Regions from separate parts of the Oribacterium sp. oral taxon 102 genome, predicted to be linked through region 2. Evidence: predicted binding sites of a transcription regulator. Region 2 holds the regulator's gene; the other holds the start of a gene.
The links. The regulator NrdR, encoded in region 2, represses ribonucleotide reductase genes. The targets are predictions, from matches to a motif close to CACAANATNTTGTG.

Region 1: nrdD (anaerobic ribonucleoside-triphosphate reductase) is a predicted target of NrdR. The motif match lies at 3,280-3,293, and genes of this name have one in related genera.

What each region holds. Positions count from the first base shown of each region.
Region 1 covers NZ_JABXYT010000001.1:926,006-937,014, reverse strand. Annotated here, with positions in the region: gene HW273_RS04300 (ABC transporter permease) at 1-6, opposite strand, end outside; gene HW273_RS04295 (ABC transporter ATP-binding protein) at 16-717, opposite strand; gene nrdD (anaerobic ribonucleoside-triphosphate reductase) at 969-3,164, opposite strand; gene xdh (selenium-dependent xanthine dehydrogenase) at 3,420-6,020, opposite strand; gene xdhC (xanthine dehydrogenase subunit XdhC) at 6,042-6,524, opposite strand; gene xdhB (xanthine dehydrogenase subunit XdhB) at 6,539-7,429, opposite strand; gene xdhA (xanthine dehydrogenase subunit XdhA) at 7,479-9,908, opposite strand; gene HW273_RS04265 (uracil-xanthine permease family protein) at 10,192-11,009, shown strand, end outside.
Region 2 covers NZ_JABXYT010000001.1:1,798,181-1,809,189, reverse strand. Annotated here, with positions in the region: gene HW273_RS08200 (S1C family serine protease) at 1-1,354, shown strand, start outside; gene HW273_RS08195 (LysR family transcriptional regulator) at 1,464-2,390, shown strand; gene HW273_RS08190 (2-hydroxycarboxylate transporter family protein) at 2,681-3,988, shown strand; gene HW273_RS08185 (alpha/beta hydrolase family protein) at 4,027-4,842, shown strand; gene HW273_RS08180 (DUF975 family protein) at 5,011-5,778, shown strand; gene nrdR (transcriptional regulator NrdR) at 5,775-6,251, shown strand; gene HW273_RS08170 (YqeG family HAD IIIA-type phosphatase) at 6,251-6,787, shown strand; gene aroD (type I 3-dehydroquinate dehydratase) at 6,784-7,599, shown strand; gene HW273_RS08160 (YitT family protein) at 7,596-8,456, shown strand; gene HW273_RS08155 (LysR family transcriptional regulator) at 8,467-9,417, opposite strand; gene HW273_RS08150 (shikimate kinase) at 9,543-10,058, opposite strand; gene ftsH (ATP-dependent zinc metalloprotease FtsH) at 10,260-11,009, shown strand, end outside.

The DNA of each region.
Region 1 (11,009 bases), 870 kb from region 2:
CTTCATCGTCCCTACCTACCATTCGATTCCCTCCGGCGAAACCGGGTGTGCATTTACCGCTGTTCTCTCCAGCCTGCCGTCCTTGAAGTAAAAAACCCGATCCGCCATCCTGGCGATTCCCGCGTTATGCGTGATCAATACCACCGGCTTCTCATACGTCCTGCAAAAGCGGTGAATCAGCCGCAGCACCTGTACACCGGTACGGGAATCCAACGCGCCGGTGGGCTCGTCACAGAGCAGCAGATCCGGATTCTTGCACAGCGCCCGGGCAATGGCAATCCGCTGCTGCTCTCCGCCGGACAGACGGCTGGGAAAGTGATCCCGCCGGTCGGAAAGCCCCACCTCTTGGAGAAGCTGCTCCGCAGGGAGCGGCGCGTCGGACAGCTCTCCCGCCAGCTGGATGTTTTCCAGCGCCGTCAGCCCCGGCAGCAGATTATAAAACTGAAAGACGAAACCGATATGCCTCCGCCGATACGCTGTGAGCTTCCCCGGATCATGCCAGTCCAGCTCCTCTCCGCCGTAGCGGAGACTGCCGCTGCTGGGCGCCTCTATCCCGCCCAGTATGTTCATCGTGGTGCTCTTCCCGGAGCCCGACGGTCCCAGTATCACGATCAGCTCCCTCTCCCGCACCTGAAGGCTCACCCCCTTCAGGGCATGCACACAGACCTCTCCCATCCGGTAATCCTTTATGAGATTCTCCGCCTCCAGTACCGTCATTCTCTGCCTCCGATATGTGGTTAGCTTTTTCTAACCCAATAATAGCATACTTTTTCGCTTCCGTATCTCTTCTTTCGTTTTTTTTACATAAAAAGTCCCCTTACAGGTCGTTTCCGACCTGTAAGGGGACAAAGCCTGTGCCGCGCCGCCGTTCCGCACGCTTTCACGGCATCCTGCCCGTTGACATATACCCTTTCTGATTCAATTCGTGCTTCCCCGCCATCGGATCCCGACAAGCAGAGCCCCTCTTCTTACAGATGCAGCACTCTATCCTTGATCTCCTGCGTTCTGCCCTGATTCCAGAACTGCGTGCCGATATAACCGCAGGTCCTGCGCGCTACGGACATCTTGTCCTGATTGCGATTGCCGCAGTTCGGACACTCCCAAATCAGCTTGCCGTAATCGTCCTCGATGATTTTGATCTCGCCGTCATAGCCGCAGCAGGCACAGTAATCCGACTTCGTGTTCAGCTCCGCGTACATAATATTATTGTAGATAAATTTCATGACCGAGAGCACCGCCGGGATATTGTTCTGCATATTCGGCACCTCGACATAGCTGATTGCCCCGCCCGGAGAGAGCTTCTGGAAATCCGCCTCGAATTTGAGCTTCGAGAAAGCATCGATCTTCTCCATGACGTGCACATGATAGCTGTTCGTGATGTAGTTCTTGTCCGTCACGCCCGGAATGATGCCGAAGCGCTTCTGCAGCGCCTTCGCGAACTTGTAGGTGGTGGACTCCATTGGCGTGCCGTAAACCGAGTAGCTGATATTCTCGGCTGCCTTCCACTCCTCGCACTTGTCGTTCAGCTTCTGCATTACCCGGAGCCCGAACTTGCGTCCCTCCTCGCTGGTATGAGACTTTCCGAGCATCCGCTCGCACATCTCATAGAGACCTGCATAGCCCAGAGAGATCGTGCTGTAATTGTTGAAAAGCAGCTTGTCGATCCGCTCGCCCTTCTTGAGCCGCGCCAGCGCGCCGTGCTGCCAGAGGATGGGCGCCACATCGGAAACCGTGCCGAGCAGCCTCTCGTGACGGAGGCGGAGCGCTCTGTGACAGAGCTCCAGCCGCTCCTCCAGGATCTCCCAGAACTTCTCCATGTCGCCATAGGAGGAGCAGGCGGCATCTACGAGGTTGATGGTTACCACGCCCTGATTGAAGCGTCCGTAATACTTATGCGCGCCGTTCTCACCCAGTCCGACCTTGTCGGGGGTCAGGAAGGAGCGACAGCCCATGCAGGGGTAGACATCTCCGTTCTTATATTCCTTCATCTTCTTCGCGGATATGTAGTCCGGCACCAGCCGCTTCGCGGTACACTTCGCGGCAAGCTCCGTCAAACTCCAATATTTCGAGTCCTCAGAGATATTGTCCTCATCAAGCACGTAAATCAGCTTCGGAAAGGCGGGCGTGATCCATACGCCCTTTTCATTCTTCACGCCCTGCATCCGCTGGATCAATACCTCCCGGATAATCAGCGCAAGATCCTCCCTGACCTGTCCCTCCGGCACCTCGTCCAGATACATAAACATGGTCACAAAGGGCGCCTGCCCGTTACAGGTCATCAGGGTAATAAGCTGGTACTGAATGGTCTGGATGCCGCTCTTGATCTCCTCCAGCAGCCGCTTCTCCACGATACGCGAGATCACTGCCTCGTCCATCGACTCGCCGCAGTCCTCCCTCTCCGAGATCACCTGCTTCCGGAGCTTCTCCCGGGAAACCGCGACAAACGGCGCGAGATGCGCCAGCGTGAAGGACTGCCCGCCGTACTGGTTTGATGCAACCTGCGCCACGATCTGCGTCGTCACATTGCAGGCGGTGAAGAAGCTGTGCGGCTTCTCAATCATCGTCTCCGAGATCACCGTGCCGTTCTGCAGCATGTCCTCCAGATTGATGAGATCGCAGTTGTGCTCCTTCTGCGCGTAATAGTCGGAATCATGGAAATGGATGATCCCCGCCTCATGCGCCCGCACGATATCCTCCGGCAGGAGCAGTCGCTTCGTCAGATCCTTTGAAACCTCGCCCGCCATATAGTCGCGCTGGGTGGAGTTAATGACCGGGTTCTTGTTGGAGTTCTCCTGCTTCAGCTCCTCATTCGCCTGATCGATCAGAGAGAGGATATCCTCGTCCGTCGTATTCGCCTTCCTCGCGATCTCACGCTTGAAGCGGTAGCGCACATACTTCTGCGCCACCTCATAGCCGCGCATCTCCATGATCGCCGTCTCCACCATGTCCTGAATATCCTCGACATTGACCGCACGTCCTACATGGGCGACCTGCTTCGCCACATTGTCCGCAATCCCCAGAACCTGATACTCGTTCATCTGATGAATCGGCTTCACCTCATTGTTCGCCTTGCGGATCGCATTCGCGATCTTCTCAATGTCGAACTTCACCTCCTGCCCGTTCCGCTTAATGACGTTGCTCTTTACGATGATCTCCTGCTCCATCTGCCTTCCCCTCTCTTCGATCCCGCGGACGCTTTCTCCGAAAAATCCCGGAATCCCCATGAAATCCCGCTCCTTAGTGTCTATCGCTAAATATAGCCATATCTTCTCAATCAAACACTATATATAGTGTGTGGAACTAACTATACGACAAGTTGCCGGAAAAGAAAAGCAAAAAAAGGGCGGATTTCACTTTTTGTGTAAATCCACCCAAACAGGAAGGTAAAATCCGTATAAGTTGTCTAGGAAGCGCCGATTTCACGCCTTCTTCGGCTTACGGTAGTAGGTATCGTCCATCGGCAGCTTCGTCCGGAACCTGCCGTCCAGTGCATAGTATGCGCCGGCGATCGCGGGCGCGATCGGGATCGAGGAGATCTCTCCGACACCCTTCGCGCCATAGGCGAAGGGGAGCTGCGTCTCGCGCTCCACATAGGTCGCGTGAATGTTCGGAATCTGGTTCGCACGGAGCAGCCCGAGCGTTCCGAGCTTCGCCTGCGGCACGCAGTCCTTCAGCGGGAAGTCCTCCGTCAAAGCATAGCCCATCCCCATCAGCACGCCGCCTTCGATCTGTCCCTGAATCGAGATCGGGTTCACGACCTTGCCGGCATCGTGCGCGGCATAGACGTCGGTCACTCTGCCCTCGTCGTCGAGAATCACGACATTCGTCGCATAGCCATAGGCGACATGGCTCTTCGGGAACGGCTTGTCCGCCCCCAGCTTATCCGTCGGATCGAAGAACTCATAGAAGTAGTCCCTGCCCTCCAGTGCTGCGAGCACGCCGCCGTTTTCCTCCAGATCCTTCCGGAAAAGCTCTCCGACGCCCCTGACCGCCTCGCCGGTAATCAGCGTCTGACGGGAGCCGGAGGTAGTTCCGGAATCCGGCGAGGTCTCCGTACCGCCCTCTCCGAGCCGAAGAAGGGAGAGCGGAAGTCCCGTCACCGTAGACAGCGTTTGCAGGAATACTGTCCTGCACCCCTGTCCGATATCCGATGCCGCAGCATAGAGCACGAGTCTGCCGTCCGAAACGAGCAGCTTCGCGCGCCCCTTGTCCGGCAGCCCGACGCCGACGCCGGCGTTCTTCATCGCACAGGCGATGCCGGCATGTCCCGGATGCTGCTCATAGACCTCCTTCAGCGCAAGCAGCGACTCCTTCAGCGCGGTAGAGGGGTCTGCGATCTGTCCGTTCGGAAGCACCTTCCCCGGCTCGATCGCATTGCGGAAGCGGATTTCCCATGGGCTGATGCCGACCTTCTCGGCGAGGCGGTTGATCAGCATTTCCAGTGCGAACTCACTCTGGCAGACGCCGAAGCCGCGGAACGCGCCGGCAGGAGGATTGTTGGTATAGTAGCCGAAGCCGCGGATATCCGTATTCTGATAGCAGTACGGTCCTACGGAATGCGTACAGGCACGCTCCAGCACCGGTCCGCAAAGAGAAGCATAGGCTCCCGTATCAAAATTGATCTCGCAGTCCAGCCCCTGAAAAATCCCGTTCTCATCGCAGCCCAGCGTGAAGGTTCCTTCCATGGCATGACGCTTTGGATGGAAATTCAGAGACTCCTGCCTCGTGAATTTCACCTTGACCGGACGCTGTACCCGCAGCGCCATCAGCACGGCGATATGCTGGCAGGATACGTCCTCCTTCCCGCCGAAGCCGCCGCCGATCAGCTTATTTTCCACGACGATCCGCTCCGGCTCCCACATCATCATGTAGGCGATCTCCTTGCGGGTATCATAGGCACCCTGATCCGATGTCAGTACCTTCACCCCATCCTTGTACGGGTAGGCGATCGCGCACTCCGGCTCCATAAACGCATGCTCCGTGAACGGTGTCGAGAAGCTGTCCGTCACCGTATACTTCGACTCGGCAAGCGCCTTCTTCGCGTCGCCGCGCGTGACATGCCGCTGCTGGCAGAGATTGCCGTTCTCGTGGATCTTCGGCGCGTTCTCCGCACGCGCCTCCGCGATGCATCTCACCGGCTCGAGCACCTCGTACTCCACCTTCACCATCTTTCGCGCCGCGTCCAGAATCATCGGACTCTCCGCCACGACGAGACAGAGCGCATCCCCAATGCATCTCGTGATATCGCCCTCCGCAATCATGACATCCCAGTCCTGCTGAATATGCCCGACCTTGTTTCTCGGTACATCCTCTGCCTTCAGGATTGCCAGCACGCCCGGAAGCGACTCTGCCGCCGCCGTATCGATCCTGAGGATCCGTGCCCGCGGATATGCCGTCCGCACCGCACCGCCGTATACCATGCCCTCCATCTCGACATCGTCGACATACTCGCCGCTGCCCAGCACCTTCTCCCGGGCATCCACGCGGAAGGCGGAATCGCCGACATGATAGCCCTCCGTCCCTTCCTCATAGCCGCTGTTGACAGAGAGCTCACCGCGGAGGATCCTCGCCGTGAGATCGATGCCCTCGATGATCTTCTTGTAGCCGGTACAGCGGCAGATATTGCCGCGGATCGCCTTCTTGATATCCTCCTCCGTCGGATTCGGATTCTGATCCAGCAGCGCCTTTCCTGCCATCACCATGCCGGGAATGCAGAAGCCGCACTGCACGGAGCCGGCACGCCCGAAGCTGTATACAAACGCCTCCTTCTCCTCCCTGCTCAGTCCCTCCACCGTAAGGATGGTCTTGCCGACCGCCTTTCTGGTCGTCAGGATACAGGAGCGCGTCGCTCTGCCGTCGACAATGATCGTGCAGGTGCCGCAGGCTCCCTCGCTGCATCCGTCCTTCACAGACTTCAGCTTCAGATCGTCCCTGAGATAGCGGAGCAGCGGCTTATCCTCTGTACATTCCCGCTCCGTCCCGTTCACCACGAAACGGAATACCTCCTGATTTCCTGTCATAGATCTCTCCTCCCAAAGCACCTAGTGCGTCGCCTTATAGGTCTCCTCCACGATTCGCTCCATCGCGTTCAGGATATTCACATAGCCCGTGCAGCGACAGAGATGCCCCGCGATCAGCTTCCGGAGCTCCTCCCGGTCATATTTCTTGCCTGTACCGACGATCTCCACCGCCGTCATGATCAGTCCCGGCGTACAGAAGCCGCACTGCACGGCCGCCTCCTCGACAAATGCTCTCTGTATATAGGAGAGCTCTCCGTTCTCCTCCTTGAGGCCCTCTGTCGTCAGAACGCTCTTGCCGTCCGCCCACATCGTGAGATAAATGCAGCTGTCGATCGCCTCTCCGTCCACGAGGACAGTGCAGGCGCCGCACTCTCCCACCTCGCAGCCCTTCTTCACCGAGGTCAGCCCCAGCCGGTTCCGAAGCGTATCGAGCAGAGACTCCCTGTCGTCGACCGCCAGCTCCGTATCCTTTCCGTTAATCCTGATATGAACAATTTTCAGCATAGTTTCTCCCCCTCTCAGACTCCGCTCTCCACTCCGGCAAGCCGCTCCGCCTCGTAGACTCCTCTCTTCGCCAGCTCTCCGATCAGCTGGATACGGAACTCCTTCGAGGCTCTCCAGGAGCTTCTCGGCTTCACCTCCTCCAGTGCAAGCGCTGCAAAGCGCTCCACTGCGCTGTCGTCTCCTACCGCCGCCCCGCGGAGGCTCTCCTCCGCTCTCCGGCAGCGGATCGGCGTCGGCGCAGCGACGCCATAGGCGAGCCGCACATCCTCTATGGTCTTCCGGTCTCCGGAAAGCCGGAGACGTACCGCGCAGCCCAGCGTCGCGATTTCCATCGCCCGGCGCTTGCCGTATTTGAAATACTTCCCGAACCAGCCCTCATAGCTCTCTCTCCGAACGAGAATCCCTGTGCAGACCTCGCAGCGATCGCGCACGGTTCTTCCGGGTCCGGTATAGAATTCGTCGATCGGAACCGTCCTCTCCCCATCCGGTCCCAGCAGCTGTACCTCTGCCTCCAGCGCCATGACGGATGCCGCGGAATCCGCGGAGGTCGCGCCGTTGCAGACATTTCCGCCAATCGTCCCCATATTCCGGATCTGGGGGCCGCCCACCTGATCGACCGCCTCTCCCAGCATCGGGAGATGCTCCTCGATGATCGGGTCATTGGTAATGTGCGTAAACGCCGTGCCCGCGCCGATCAGGATATCTCCGTTCGAAAGCATTTTCACGCCCTTCAGCGCCTCGATATTCTTAATGGAGACCAGCCCCCTACCGGCATCCTTTCCCTCCCGCATCCGGATCAGAACGTCCGTACCGCCGCTGATGATCTCCGCGTTCGGATTCTCCACCAGCGCTCTCACCGCATCCTTCGCGTCCTTCGCCTCATAAAAGGATTGTAAATCAAACATGCTTGCTCCTTTCTCTTCTCCCGCTCAACTCTTCTCTTCCGCCACCGGCTTATTTCAGCAGTCCGTTTTCCCGGAATGCCTCGATCAGTCTCTGTGAGGTCATCGGCGCGACATTCATATGTACGCCTGTCGCCTGCAGAATCGCATTTCGAATCGCAGGTGCCGCCGGAATCGCAGGCGGCTCCCCGAGCGCCTTATTGCCGTAGGGACCGGTCGGATCCTCGAGCTCGATGAACTCCACCGTCATATCCGGCACATCCATCGCGGTCGGAATCTTGAAGTCGAGCAGGTTGTCATTGAGCACGCGACCGCTCTTCTCATCCACCAGCAGATCCTCCGAGAGCGCGAAGCCGAGGCTCTGCGCGATGCCGCCGTGTACCTGCCCCTCCGCCGTCTTCGGGTTGATCAGGATGCCGGAATCATGCACCTGCACCAGATTCAGGATCTTTACCAGACCGAGCGGGATATCCACCTCGACCTCTGCGAAGCAGCAGCCGGAGGCGAAGGTATTCTGCTTGCAGTGGTTCGTCACCTCCGCGGTGATATGGATGGAACGATCCAGGGAGTAGAATGCCGTGTCTGCCAGCGCGGCGAGCCCGAACAGCTTCTGCCTGCCCTCCCGGCTCACGATCCAGCTCTCGGAGAGATCCAGCATTTCCTCTGTGATCGGCTCCTCCATAGAGAGTCCGAGCTCCGCACGGAGCAGCCGTTCTCCCTCTGTCACGACATCCTTATAGACCGTCTTCGAAATGTCGCTGATCGTATGATTCAGCATATATGCCGCATAGTCAAGAATCCTGTGCCGGAATTCCCCGGCGCACTTCTTCACTGCCATGCCGCTGACATAGGTCTGCCGGGAAGCGTATGCGCCGGTGTCGAACGGGGTCGTATCGGTATCCTGCGTCGAAATAATGTAGATCTTCTCGTACGAAATGCCCGTTGTTTCTGCCGCCATCTGGGTGAATACCGTATCCGCGCCCTGTCCGATCTCTGTCGCTCCCATCATAAGCTGTGCGGAGCCATCCTGATTCAGCACCATCCTCGCGCTCGCCGTCTCCAGAGAGATCGGGTACACGCCGGTCTTGTAGCAGAAGATCGCCATACCGATGCCGCGTCTCCTGTCGCCGATCTCATGCGCATACTCCCTGCGCTTCTCGTCCCAGTGCGAGAGCTCACGCCCCCGCTCCATCGCCTTTTTCATCCCATAGGAATGGAAGGTAATGCCGTTTCCCGGATCACGGAAGCCCTCCGGCATACAGTTCCTCATCCGGATCTCGAAGGGATCCATGCCGATCTTCGCCGCATAGTCATCCGTCAGACACTCGGTAAACCAGACTGACTGCGGGATGCCGTAGGCACGCATCGCACCCGCGGTCGGAGAGCTCGTATATACCGTGCTGCAGTCCACCTCCGTACCCATCCTGTCCGCATAGAGATCCTTGAAGACCGTACCGCAGTTCGCGCAGATCGCGTGCCCGTGGGAGGCATAGCCGCCGTTATTCGCATAGGCATCCAGCTTCCGCGCCAGGATCGTACCGTCCTTCTTCGCGAGGAGCTTGCAGTAGCCGGTGATCTTGTGCCGCGTTCTCGTACCGTAGATGCACTCCTCCCGGCTGATCTCGAGGCGGACCGGGCGTCCTCCTACGCTGATGGAAAGGAAGGCGTTGAGCGGCTCATAGAGCACGTCCTGCTTGTTGCCGAAGCCGCCGCCGATATAGGGCTTGATGACCCGAACCTGTCCTGCAGGTATCCCGAGCGCCTTCGCGGTACAGAGCTTGACGATATGCGGGATCTGTGTCGAGGCGGTGATCGTCACCTTGCCGTTCGTATCCACATAGGCCCATGAAACAGGAAGCTCGATATGACTGTGCGAGATCCGCGGGGTATCGTACTTCTCTTCGATGAGAATCAGCTCGTCCTCTCCGTACTTCTCCTTCGCCTCGGCGACCGCCTTCTCGAACGTGAAGTCCGCGCCGCCCATCGTCATATGGCTGTGTACGATCACATTGTCCTTCCGGACATCCGGATGCAGCGGGGTCGCCCCCTCCGCGAGCGCCTGCTCTACGGTAGGAATCGCTTCATACTCCTCGTATTCCACCTTGATCAGTCTCGCTGCCTGTGCCGCCGCGACCTCATCCTCCGCGATGACCGCAGCGATATCGTCTCCATAGATGCGCACTCTCTGATTCAGCAGACGGCGATCGGCGATATCCTGATGCTTCGCCTCCACCGACCACGGATGCCCCGCCGTCGGGAACTGACAGTCCGGCACGTCGAAGCAAGTCACGATCTTCACGACGCCGGGCACCTTCTCCGCCTCCGTGAGATCAAAGCGCTTCACCACGCCGTTCGCGATCGTACTGTGTACGACACGTCCGTGGAGAATGTTTCTCGGCTCCAGATCCGCACTGTACTTCGCGTCTCCCGTTACCTTCCCGCAAGCGTCCACTCGCAGCTTTTCCTGACCGACTACCTTCATATTCGACCTCCTGAATGCTCCTGCCTATGGCAAAAAAGAATTTGATAATTTTTTCTCATTTCCTGTCTTTCTGAAAAATATTCTTTGTAAATATTATAAAATAACTCCAAGTTATTATCTATCTATAGTTTTCTCTAATAATTTTTTCGGTTTTTTGTAAGTATGCTACAAGATTTTTTTTTAGGTTGAGAAAACTTTTTTCTTATCATAAGTTTAACGAAAAAGAAGCGTTTTCCATTTTCTTTTTTTCTGTTTGGGGGATTCTATTTTGAAGGAGGTTACTATGAGTAAGGATTCCAATGTCAGTATGCAAAACATCTATCAATTGGACGGGAAAGTTCCTATTTTGAAATCCATCCCGTTCGGTCTGCAGCATGTTCTCGCCATGTTCGTCGCCAATCTGACGCCGATCACCATTATCGCCGGTGCGGCGAGTCCGAGTCTCGCACCCGGACAGCTCGCGATGCTCCTGCAGAACGCCATGTTCGTCGCCGGCATCGCCACAATGATACAGCTCTTCCCCGTCTGGCGAATCGGCGCGAAGCTTCCGATCGTCATGGGTGTCAGCTTCACCTTCGTCACGATACTCTGCACCATCGGAGCAAATTACGGCTATCCTGCCGTGGTTGGCGCCGTCATGATCGGCGGGCTCTTCGAGGGGACGCTCGGACTGCTTGCGAAGTATTGGAAACGCTTCATTTCCCCGATTGTTGCAGCTACCGTCGTAACCTCGATCGGCTTCTCGCTCTTCACCGTGGGCGCGCGTTCCTTCGGCGGCGGCTATGCTGAGGACTTCGGCTCTATATCAAATCTCCTGATCGCGAGCGCTACGCTGATCGTCTGCATTCTCTGGACAATCTTCGCAAAGGGCTACCTCAAGCAGCTCTCCGTCCTCGCGGGACTGATCGCGGGCTACATCCTCTCCATCTTCGCCGGCAAGGTCGATCTGAGCACAATCTTCTCCGGAGGCCTTATCGCTCTCCCGCATCTCCTGCTCTTTAAGCCGGAGTTCCATCTCGGCGCGATTCTCTCTATCTGCATCATTTTCCTGGTTTCCGCAGCAGAGACGATCGGCGATACCTCCGCCATGGTAGCGGGCGG
Region 2 (11,009 bases):
AGGCGTGAATCTGGCGGCGAACCAGATGGGGCTCCATGCAGCGAGTGCTTATGAGACACAGGCAGATACGGCGTTTCAGCCGAGTACGGAGAATGCGATGTCGTCTGCAGCGGAAACTACGGCGGCACAGCAGAGCAGCAGGACAGATACGGAGCTCTCGAGTGTACGAACGGTTGCGAAAGATGCGATGCCGTCCGTTGTAGCGATTACCAATATGGTGAAGTACCAGCAGAACGGCTTCTCCATATTCGGAAACTATCAGTCGCAGGAGACGGAGGTTCCGGCGAGCGGCTCCGGCGTCATTATCGGCAAGACCGATACAGAGCTCCTGGTCGTGACCAATAATCATGTCGTCGCGGATTCCTCCTCGCTTTCCGTGACCTTCGTGGACGGGAAGTCTGTGGATGCGGCGATCAAGGGAACGGATGCCTCTGCGGATCTCGCGGTGGTCGCCGTGAAGCTGTCGGACATCGAGAGCGCTACGCTGGATGCAATCAAGGTCATCACGATAGGAGACTCGGACAGAATCGAGGTTGGTGATCAGGTGGTTGCGATCGGAAATGCGCTGGGCTATGGGCAGTCCGTGACGACCGGCATTATCTCCGCGAAGGACAGGGATGTGGAAACCTCTGACGGCACGGAGTCGGGGCTGCTGCAGACCGATGCAGCGATCAATCCGGGCAATTCCGGCGGTGCGCTGCTCAATATGAACGGCGAGCTGATCGGCATCAATGTAGCGAAGTATGCTTCCACGGAGGTTGAGGGCATGGGCTATTCCATCCCGTCCTCCAAGGCGAAGGAGATTATCAGCAATCTTTCCAGTCTGACGACGCGCGATCAGGTGCCGGAGAATGAGAGGGGCTATCTCGGCGTACAGGTCAAGAATATCGACAAGGCGACCTCGCAGAGCTTCGATATGCCGCAGGGCGTATTCATTTACAAGTTCACAGAGGGCTCCAGCGCACAGAATTCCGGCCTGCAGGAGAAGGACATCATCACGAAGCTGGACGGGCAGGGCGTGACAGACTATAACAGCCTGCAGTCTCTGCTCTCGAAGTACCGCGCCGGAGAGACGGTGAAGGTGACAGTACAGCGGCAGGATGGCAGCGGAAAGTATGTGGAGACGGAGGTCACGGTAACGCTTGGCTCCTCGGAGAGCTCGAATACCAATGCTTCCGGCGGCAATGGACAGACAGGAGGCTCACAGAATCCGTTTGAGAGGAATGACGGCGGACAGGGAAGCGACGGCAGCTCCGGAGAGCAGCAGACACCGAACGACGGCAGCTCCCGCCTTCCGAGTCAGGATGAGATTCTGGAGGAGTTTAGGAAGTTCTTCAATCAGTATCAGAGATAAGAAAGTAGAATATGGAGCGCTGATTTCTGGCATGAGCTATTAACATGCGCCGCCTTTACCGGACAAGAGACAGTAAAGGCGGCGTTTTCTGAAATATGGGTACCTGCTTATGGACACAGGCATTTATCAAAGCATTCTTATTCTGGCCGAATGCGGAAGCTTCTCCCATGCGGCTCGGAAGCTCTTTATATCGCAGCCCGCGTTGACCAAAAAGGTGGCGAAGCTTGAAAATGAACTGGGCTGTCAGCTCATTAACCGCGGATTCGGCAGGATTACACTGACGCGGCAGGGAGAAATTTTTTTACGCTACGCCAGACAATACGTTGCTATCGAGAAAGAGCTGAAGGCGGAAATCGCAAACAGTCTCGAACGTGATGAAACGAGGATCAATGTTGCGACCACTCATAGGGGAGGGGATTATGCAGGCAGGATGTCCAAGGCGTTCACGGATAAATACCCGAATATATCGCTGAACTTCGAGGACTTTGATCTATTGCACTGTGAAAATGCGCTTTTGCAGGGGGCGGTCGACCTCGCCGTATATACGAGCCCTGTGCTGTCTCCCGATATTGAATATATGCCTCTGGCGGAGGATACGCTCCTGCTCATTACCAACAGAGACAATCCCTGCCTGCAGGGGAAGGATATCAGAGACAACGCGATCGATAACCCTCTGATCATAGATCCAGCGGAGCTGCGGGACGCAGGCGTCCGGTTTATATTATCGACGGAAAATCACAGCTTATATTATGCAGAAAATGCATTTTTAAAGAAATATAATATCGTTCCCAGACATCCGCAGAGGATCGATTATGTAGATACGCGATATACGGTAGCGAGCAGCGGCGGCGGTGTGGTGCTCGTTCCCACCACGACGGTACATCTCGACCGTCATCCGGACAATGTCTGCATGACGGTACGGGGCGGACTGCACCGTTATATCGTCATCGCCCGGAATCGGGAGCTCGTATTATCCGACAGTGCGCAGCGGTATTGGGACTATATGATCGGCAGATCCATCCGGCAGGATGCATAGACGGGATGAGAAAGCAGGCAGACCGCAGCGGGGATATTGCTATTTTGTTATCGTGCTATAACGATTTGTATCAGTATTGTGTAAAAATGATCCGGAGTCTGTATAAATGCCCAATATTGACGAAAGAGCATTCCAAACGGTTATAAGGCAATGATGAAAACAGAATCAACAAGATGACGTGAAAATTTGCATTAAATATATGCGAATTGTATAATGCAGGCATAGAATCTGCTTGCCGGCAGGCTGAATTCAATTTATTGATCTCGGAGAATTAAATTGGAGGAGGCGATATGAGCACATTAAAAGAAACGAAGATACTTGGCTTTCCTGTTTGGCTTTATGCCGCTCTCACGATAATCATGTTTATTTTGGGCGTAATGGACTGGCTGCCCGGAAACATGATCGGAGCCCTTGCCTTTGCAATGATCGTCGGAACGCTCCTGGGCTGGATCGGAAACAGAATTCCGATATGGAATGCGTGGTTTGGCGGCGGCATGCTTTTTACCTGCCTTGTGGCAGGAGCCATGAATACCTTTTCTCTGATCGGGCCGGATACGAAGGAGGCGCTCAGCGCTTTTAATGGAAAAACCGGTTTTTTGGATCTATACATCTGTATGCTGATTACCGGCTCTGTGCTTTCTCTGGACAGAGGGGTTCTGCTGAAATCCTTCGTCGGGTATATTCCCACGATTATCGGCGGCGTTGTATGTGCGCTTGGCTTAGCCGGACTCATCGGCGCCGTTACGGGAATCGGCGCGATCCACGCGATCACCACCTATGCAATTCCGATCATGGGAGGAGGAAATGGGGCGGGTATTCAGCCGATGAGCCGGATGTGGGCGGCAGCGACCGGCGGCGACGGCGACGCTTGGTATGCTACGGCATTTGCTGTCATTTCACTCGGAAATCTGGTGGCGGTTTTCATGAGTGCGGTACTGAACAGGGTCGGCGAGCTGCGTCCATCCTTAACCGGAAATGGACAACTGATGAAGGGGGTGGAAAACCTGAGTGCGGCGCAGCAGGACAGTAAACCGGCGTTTATGGATTACGCGACAGGCATGGCGCTCGCCTTGGTTTGCTACTGTGCGGCAGATCTCTATGCCGGACATATTTCTCTCATCAATCATCACATGAATCTTGGCTTTACCATCCATAAATTCGCCTTTATGGTCATTCTGGCTGCTATTCTCAATGCTGCCGACATTCTTCCCGGGAATGTAAAGGCGGGCGCAAGGGGAATGCAGCAGTTTTTTGTGAAGTATATGTCGTTTCCGCTGATGATTACGGTTGGGATCGGTACAGATCTCAGCGATTATGCGAGAGTATTTACCAACCTGGCGAATCTGCTGGTTATCGTCGCTACGGTCGTCGGCGCCATGCTTGGAACGTATCTTGCAGGAAGCATATTCCGTTTCTACCCGGTGGAGGGAATGCTGACAGCAGGCTTATGCATGGCGAACGGGGGCGGGTCGGGAGATGTACAATGTCTCGGCGCGGCGCATCGTATGGAGCTTATGTCCTACGCGCAGATCTCGTCCAGAATCGGCGGCGCGATTATGCTTGTAGTCGCAAGCTTTTTCTTCGGAAAATTCCTTTAACAGGACGGCTGAGACATTGAAAGGACAGGAGAGAAACAATGGGGGAGCTGGATAAAAATCTGACGTCTGAGACGGAAAAAAACTTATTCGGAAATGCAGAGCTGAATATGCTTTGGGCCTGCGCCGCAGATCCCAGATTTTGCTACCGGGTGCATGTGCCGGACTATTATCGGGAAGAAGCCGGCTGTAGGCTGCGTCTCATGGTGCTCATCCATGGAACCGGCTGTGCAATAGAGGATTATATCGCAGAGGCGCGCAGTTGGGCAGACAGGTGCCATGTTGCGATTCTTGCACCGCTTTTCCCAAGCGGGATGATCGAAAGAGCGGATTTCAACAGCTATAAGCTCCTTTCTGCCGGCGGAATACGCTATGATCAGATCCTGCTTTCGATGCTTGACGAGATGGCAGAACGCTATCCCGGGATTCAGACGGATAAATTCCTTCTGTTCGGACATTCCGGCGGCGGTCAATTCGCCAATCGATTTCTGCTGGTTCACCCTGCGCGCTTGGAGGCGGTTTCCATCGGCGCGCCCGGAAGACCTACGTTCCTGAATTTTTCAGAGGACTATTTCTGGGGAGTCAGAAATTTCAGAGAGGTCTTTGACAAGGAACTGGATATAACGGCAGTGAGAAATGTACCTGTACAGATCACGGTAGGAGAGCTGGATACCAAATTCATCGGAGAATCGCCCTATGGGACGAATCGTGTTGCGAGGATGGAGAGTCTTCGGAGAAATTTCGAGGAAAACGGCATAAAAAGGGTAGAAATGCGAAGAATTCCCGGTATTGAACATGCGGATGGCAACCATGAAAGAATACAGGCTGCCACTGCGTTCTTCGAAAAATACCTCTAGGGAGGTCGTGATATGTTTCTTTTTTCACTGCATTTCCGGAAGGCGTCTGACAGATTTCTGTCGGGCGCTTTTTCCGCTCTGCCCTGTGATTGCCTCCCCGGAATCCTCTTTGTAATCTCTCTTCGGGTATGATAAAATAGGGCGGTACAGAGAGCGGAGGTGAACGATATGATGACGAATCGGGAGATAAAGAGCTTTGCACGGCAGCAGCTGCGCGGCAACTGGGGGAGCATGATCGGAAGCTTCTTCCTTCTGCTGCTCGCTGCGCTGCTTTTCATTGCGTTTCCTGTGGCGGCGTTCGCAGGCGGCGCAGCAGCGGTCGGACGCTTCGGCGGCATGCTGAGCGAGCGGGACGGCATGCTGCTCAGAGTTTCTGTCGGGATACTCGTCGCACTCCTTTTCCTGCTGTATTACCTCATCGCGACAGGACTTGCGCTGGGGATGCAGAGGATGTATCTGGATATGGTGAGGGGGAGACGCGTGTCAGCGTCGGATATTTTCAGGGGCTTCCGAAATGGAAGGCAGTTCTGGAGCTTTTTCTGGGTAGAACTGCTGCTCGGTCTGATGAGTCTCGTGATTTCTGCACCGCTGTTCCTCTGCATGTATGTGTATGGGCTGAATGCTGCCAATACGACGATCGTGCGGTGGATCACGAATGCGATCAGCTTCCTGCTTCAGCTTTTCTTTGCGGGCGCTCCCATATTCGCCGCGGACGATCCGAATCGTAGTGCGGTGGAGAGCTTGCTTTTGTCCTTTCATACGATAGAGAGGAGGAAGGGACGCTATCTGCTGCTGATCCTCTCCTTTTTCCCATGGTATCTGCTGAGTGCCGTCACGCTGGGGCTGGGAATGCTCTTCCTTGTACCGTATATCACGGCGGCGGAAACCATCTTTTTCCTGAGCGCTTATAGCGAGGATAGGAGTGCGAAGTCATGAAATGCCCATATTGCAATGCAGAGGATACCCGGGTCATCGACTCCAGACCCGCCGACGACAATACGGCGATCCGCAGGAGACGGCAGTGCGAGAGCTGCGGGAAACGCTTTACGACCTTTGAGAAGCTGGAAACCACGCCGATCCTGATTGTAAAGAAGGATCAAAGCAGAGTCCCCTACGATCGCAGCAAGATCGAGGCGGGCATCATTCGCTCCTGCCACAAGCGTCCGGTTCCGCGGGATACGATCACGCGAATGGTGGATGAGGTCGAGAATGCGCTTTTTGCTTCCGGGGAGAATGAGCTCAGCACAGAGGTAATCGGCGAGCTGGTTATGGAGAAGCTGAAGGAGGTGGATCAGGTGGCATACGTGCGCTTTGCTTCGGTCTACAGGGAGTTCAAGGATATCAATACCTTCGTAGAGGAAATCGGGAAGCTGCTCCGCGGACGGGAAATGCAGACGGAGGAGGGGTGATGCTTTCCTGGCTGTATCCGGATGATGAGATCTGCTCGGTCTATGAAGCGGACTATGAGAGACTGTACCGGGAGGGCTACCGCGCCGCTCTGTATGACATAGACAATACATTGGTGCTCCATGACGCAGGAGCGAATGAAGAGGCGAGATCACTCTTTACCCGGCTGCATGAGATCGGCTGGCGGGTCTGCCTGATCTCCAATAATCATCGGGAGCGGGTGCAGAGCTTCGCGAAGCAGACCGAGGCGGACTTCTTCCTCTGCGATGCGCATAAGCCCTCGGCATGGGCATATCTTCGGGCGGCGGAGCTGCTGGGGCTGGATCGGAGCGAGCTGCTCTTCTTCGGAGATCAGCTTTTCACGGATATCTGGGGCGCGAAGCGGGCGGGGATCCACAGCGTACTGGTTCGGCCCATCGGCGCGGAGAAGCTGCTGCAGATCCGGCTGAAGCGGATATTGGAGCGTCCGATCCTTGCCGCGTATCGGCGGAAGCGGCTGCGGCAGGAGAAGACAGGGGGAGCGCGCCCCCTTTTATGAGAAAGGACAGCGGTATGGCTGTGAAGATCTGTGTGGCGATCACAGGGAGAGAGGAGACGGAGATCTATCGGCAGGCGGAGGCGATCGCGGCGGAGCGCGCCTTTCCGGAGGTTTCCGTCGTGGAGCTTCGCTATGATCTCGCATCGGAGCTTCCCGCAGCGCGGCTGCTGCCGGTGCTTTCCGGACTGCGGATACGGCTTCCGGGGAAGCTGCTGCTGTTTACGATCCGTACCGCAGCGCAGGGCGGCGCTTTTCCTGCGGACGGAGAGTATGAGAACTGCAATCTTCTCGCTATTCGGAGCGGCTGCATCGATATGGTGGATGTGGAGCTGCGGAGAGAGGGGTATGCGGAGGGGCGTCCCTCGGCGGCAGACCGCAGCAGCACGGCGCATATCCTTTCGGAAGCGCGAGATAGGAACGTGCGGAGCATCGCATCCTACCATGATTTCGCGAGAACACCGGAGGACGAGGTACTTCGAAATATCTTTACAGAGCTTCGGGAGAGCGGTGCGGATATCCTGAAGGCGGCGTATATGCCGGAATGTGAGGAGGATGTGCTCCGGCTGATGCTGGAGATGAGAAGGTTTCGCGAGGCAGATCGGAATCGGCATGAGTATATTGCCATGTCGATGGGACGGCTCGGCTCTGTATCGAGGCTCGCCGGAATGCTCTCCGGCTCGGACTACAGCTTCATGGCAGTCGGGGCGGGCTCTGCGCCCGGACAGCTCTCCCTCGGGGAAGGCGCGGAGATGCTCCGGATATTGGAAGAGAACAGGGGAGGAATGCCGTTTCGGCAGGGATATAGAATATGAAATTTGCATGGAAAGAGGATGGGAAGCGTCTGCTTGTCGTCATACTCGCTGCGATGACAATGGCGTTGAATATCAAAGCCTTTGTGCGCACCGGCGGACTGTATCCGGGCGGTGTGACCGGACTCACGGTGCTGCTTCAGCGGATCAGCCAGCTCTATCTGCCGTTTGAGCTTCCCTACACGCTGGTGAATGTGAGCCTGAATCTGATTCCGGTCTGGATCGGCTTCCGCTATATCGGGAAGAAGTTCACGCTGTACTCTTTGGTGGTGATCCTGCTGAGCGGCATCTTCATTGACGTCCTGCCGGATCATGCTCTTACCTATGATACGCTGCTGATCTCGATCTTCGGGGGAATCATGAACGGCGTGGCGATCAGTCTCTGCCTTTCCGTGGATGCGACCTCCGGCGGGACGGACTTCATCGCGATCTATCTCTCGCAGAAGAAGGGCGTCGAGACATGGAATCTGATACTGGGCTTCAATGTCGTGATCCTCGTGACGGCAGGTCTGCTCTTCGGCTGGGACAAGGCGCTGTACTCCATCGTTTTTCAGTATGTATCGACGCAAACACTGCAAATGCTCTACCGGAACTATCAGAGACAGACCCTGATTATCATTACGGACAGCGCGCAGGAAATCTCCGACGCGATCCATGCGGTCTGCCATCACGGAGCCTCGATCATCAAGGCGGAGGGCTCTCATGCGCACATCGAGCATGATATGGTTTATTCCGTGATTTCTGCCTCAGACACGAAGCGGGTCATGATGCGAATTCGGGAGATCGACCCCCACGCCTTCATCAATCTGATCCGCTCGACGGAGATCGCCGGAAGATTCTATATGAAACCAAAGGACTGAGCGTGAAGCCTCAGACCTTTTTCAGCATTGTGCTGCCGGAAAAGCTTTTGCGCAGGATTTCCAGCAGGAAGGTATCGGCACGGGAAAGATAGCTGTTTTTCAGAGTGGCGATGCAGAGACTCCAGTACGCGCCGTATTTCCTGTCGATGGATAGGAAGACCGGAGGATTGTTGTAGCGGTTGATGCTGACATAATCGCCCGGAAGCATCGCATAGCCGAGATCGAGGGCGGCGAGGCGCTCCAGCGTCATATAGTTTCGGGACATCAGGCGGATATGCGGGGCGATCCCTGCCTTTTTCAGAACAGAGTCCGTGATATGGCGGATGCGCTGCTCCTTCGTCAATGTCAGGAGCGGCTGATCCCGCAGCAGCTCGAGATCCAGCACCGGATGCTCATAGCCCTCCTTAGGCACGGCGCGGTGAACCAGAGGATTCTGCCGGGAGAGCGCGAGCACGAAGGGATGATCTGCGAGGATCTCGTAGTGCAGGGAAGGATTTGCCTCCGCCTCCGAGGCGGGCGCATGCATGATCGAGAAGTCCAGATCTCCGGCAATCAGCTTGTTTTCCTGCGGGGTAGTCGAGCCCTCGAAGATTTCGACGGAGATATTCGGGCAGCGTTCATAAAAGGCGGGGAGGATACCCGGCAGAATGATGGCGCCGAGGTGGTTGGTGATGCCGAAGTAGATGTGTCCGGCGCGGAGATCATTGATGTCGGTGATCTCCGCCTCGAAGTCCCCGTAGATCTTCAAAACCTGACATGCCATCTGATAGTATTTTTCGCCCGCTTGTGTGAGCTTCAGCCCATTCGTGCCGCGGATGAAGATTTTGCTGCCGATGCTGTCTTCGATTCGCTGTATGGATTGGGAGAGGGAGGGCTGCGCGACGAAGAGACGCTTCGCCGCCTTCGAGATATTCTTTTCGTCCGCCACGGTTTTCACATACAAAAGTTCCCGACTCGTCATATCCTTTCCTCCTGCCGCATACCTGCTGCCCTGTGCAATGTCGGAGCATACGCCTATGCAAGCATGGCCTGTGCTCCGACATTGCACAGGAGCTTATACACAGTATATGGGAAGAAGGATGGGTTTTACAAGGGAGAAAGTGCTGAAAGAATTTCCGAAACGATTTCCGCTACCGGTTTTCCGTCAGTAGAGATGCGGAGATCTGCCGCTGCCAGATAGGCGGGCATCCGACGTTCCATCAGCGCGCGGATGTGGTCGAGATTCATATTGCCGTTCAGGATCGGACGGGTGGTATTTCCGGAGACTCTCCGGAGTATGTGCTCCGGAGAGGCAGTGAGCAGGAGGATGCTGCCGCTCTCCTTCATTCGCCGGACATTCCCGGGACGAAGGACAATGCCGCCCCCGCAGGAAACCACGGCGGGCGCTTCGCGGGAGAGATCCTGAAGCAGCGCGGTTTCCAGATCGCGGAAGCAGGCTTCGCCGGAGCGTCGGAAGAGCTCCGTAATCGTCATTCCCTGCGCTGCTTCAATCCGCGCATCTGTTTCGATCAGAGGAAGTCCGAGCCGTTCGCAGAGGACACGCGCGACGGTGCTCTTGCCGACGCCCATGAAGCCGATTAAAAAAAGATGCTGTCGATCCATTGCTCTCTCCTGCTTTCCATGGTTCTATCTTTCATAAAGCTCTGCTTATCTGAACTGTTACAAATTCTAGCAGGAACAGGGCGTGAATACAAGACGGCGCAGCTTGATTTATGCCCTGCCAGTTCGTATAATGGTAACATTGCGAACGGCTTACCTGAACGGTTACTTTGCAGTAGAAATCGGAGAGGCGGAGGAGAAAAAATGGATAAGAATGAGATGCGCGGAAACGGCGGGAACCGCCCTTCCGGGCAGACCTTTTTGATACTGCTTATCGCGGTAACGCTGAGCTTCTTTATTTACTCCATGGTGCGGCAGTATTTTGGGCGCGTTGTGCCGACAGAGATCAGCTACAGCAGCTTCCTCACGATGGTGGAGAAGGATGAGATCAGCCGTGTCGAGTGGGCGGATAATCAGATCACAGTCTATCCGAAGGACAGCGCATCGCTGAGAGAATCGGCAGATCCCGGCAGTCTCCCGGAGGGCTGGACGGCAGGAACCGGCTTCCTCACAGTGGTTCCGGTTAATGCGGACGCGGCGGCGCTGGTGGAGCGTCTCTACAGCCACCACATCGAGATTCTGAAAAAGAAGCCGGACAATTCCGGCTATATTCTGGAAATGCTGCTCGGGGTCGTCCTGCCCTGCATCGCGATTTTTCTGGTTATGAATCTGATGATGCGGCGCATGGGCGGAAACGGCGGCGGAATGATGGGTGTCGGCAGATCCAATGCGAAGATGTATATGCAGCGGGAGACGGGCGTCAGCTTCAAGGATGTGGCGGGGGAGGACGAGGCGAAGGAGAGTCTCGTGGAGATCGTGGACTTCCTGCATAATCCGAGCCGTTATACCGCCATCGGGGCGAAGCTGCCGAAGGGAGCGCTCCTGGTGGGACCGCCGGGTACCGGTAAGACCCTGCTGGCGAAGGCAGTCGCGGGAGAAGCGCAGGTTCCCTTT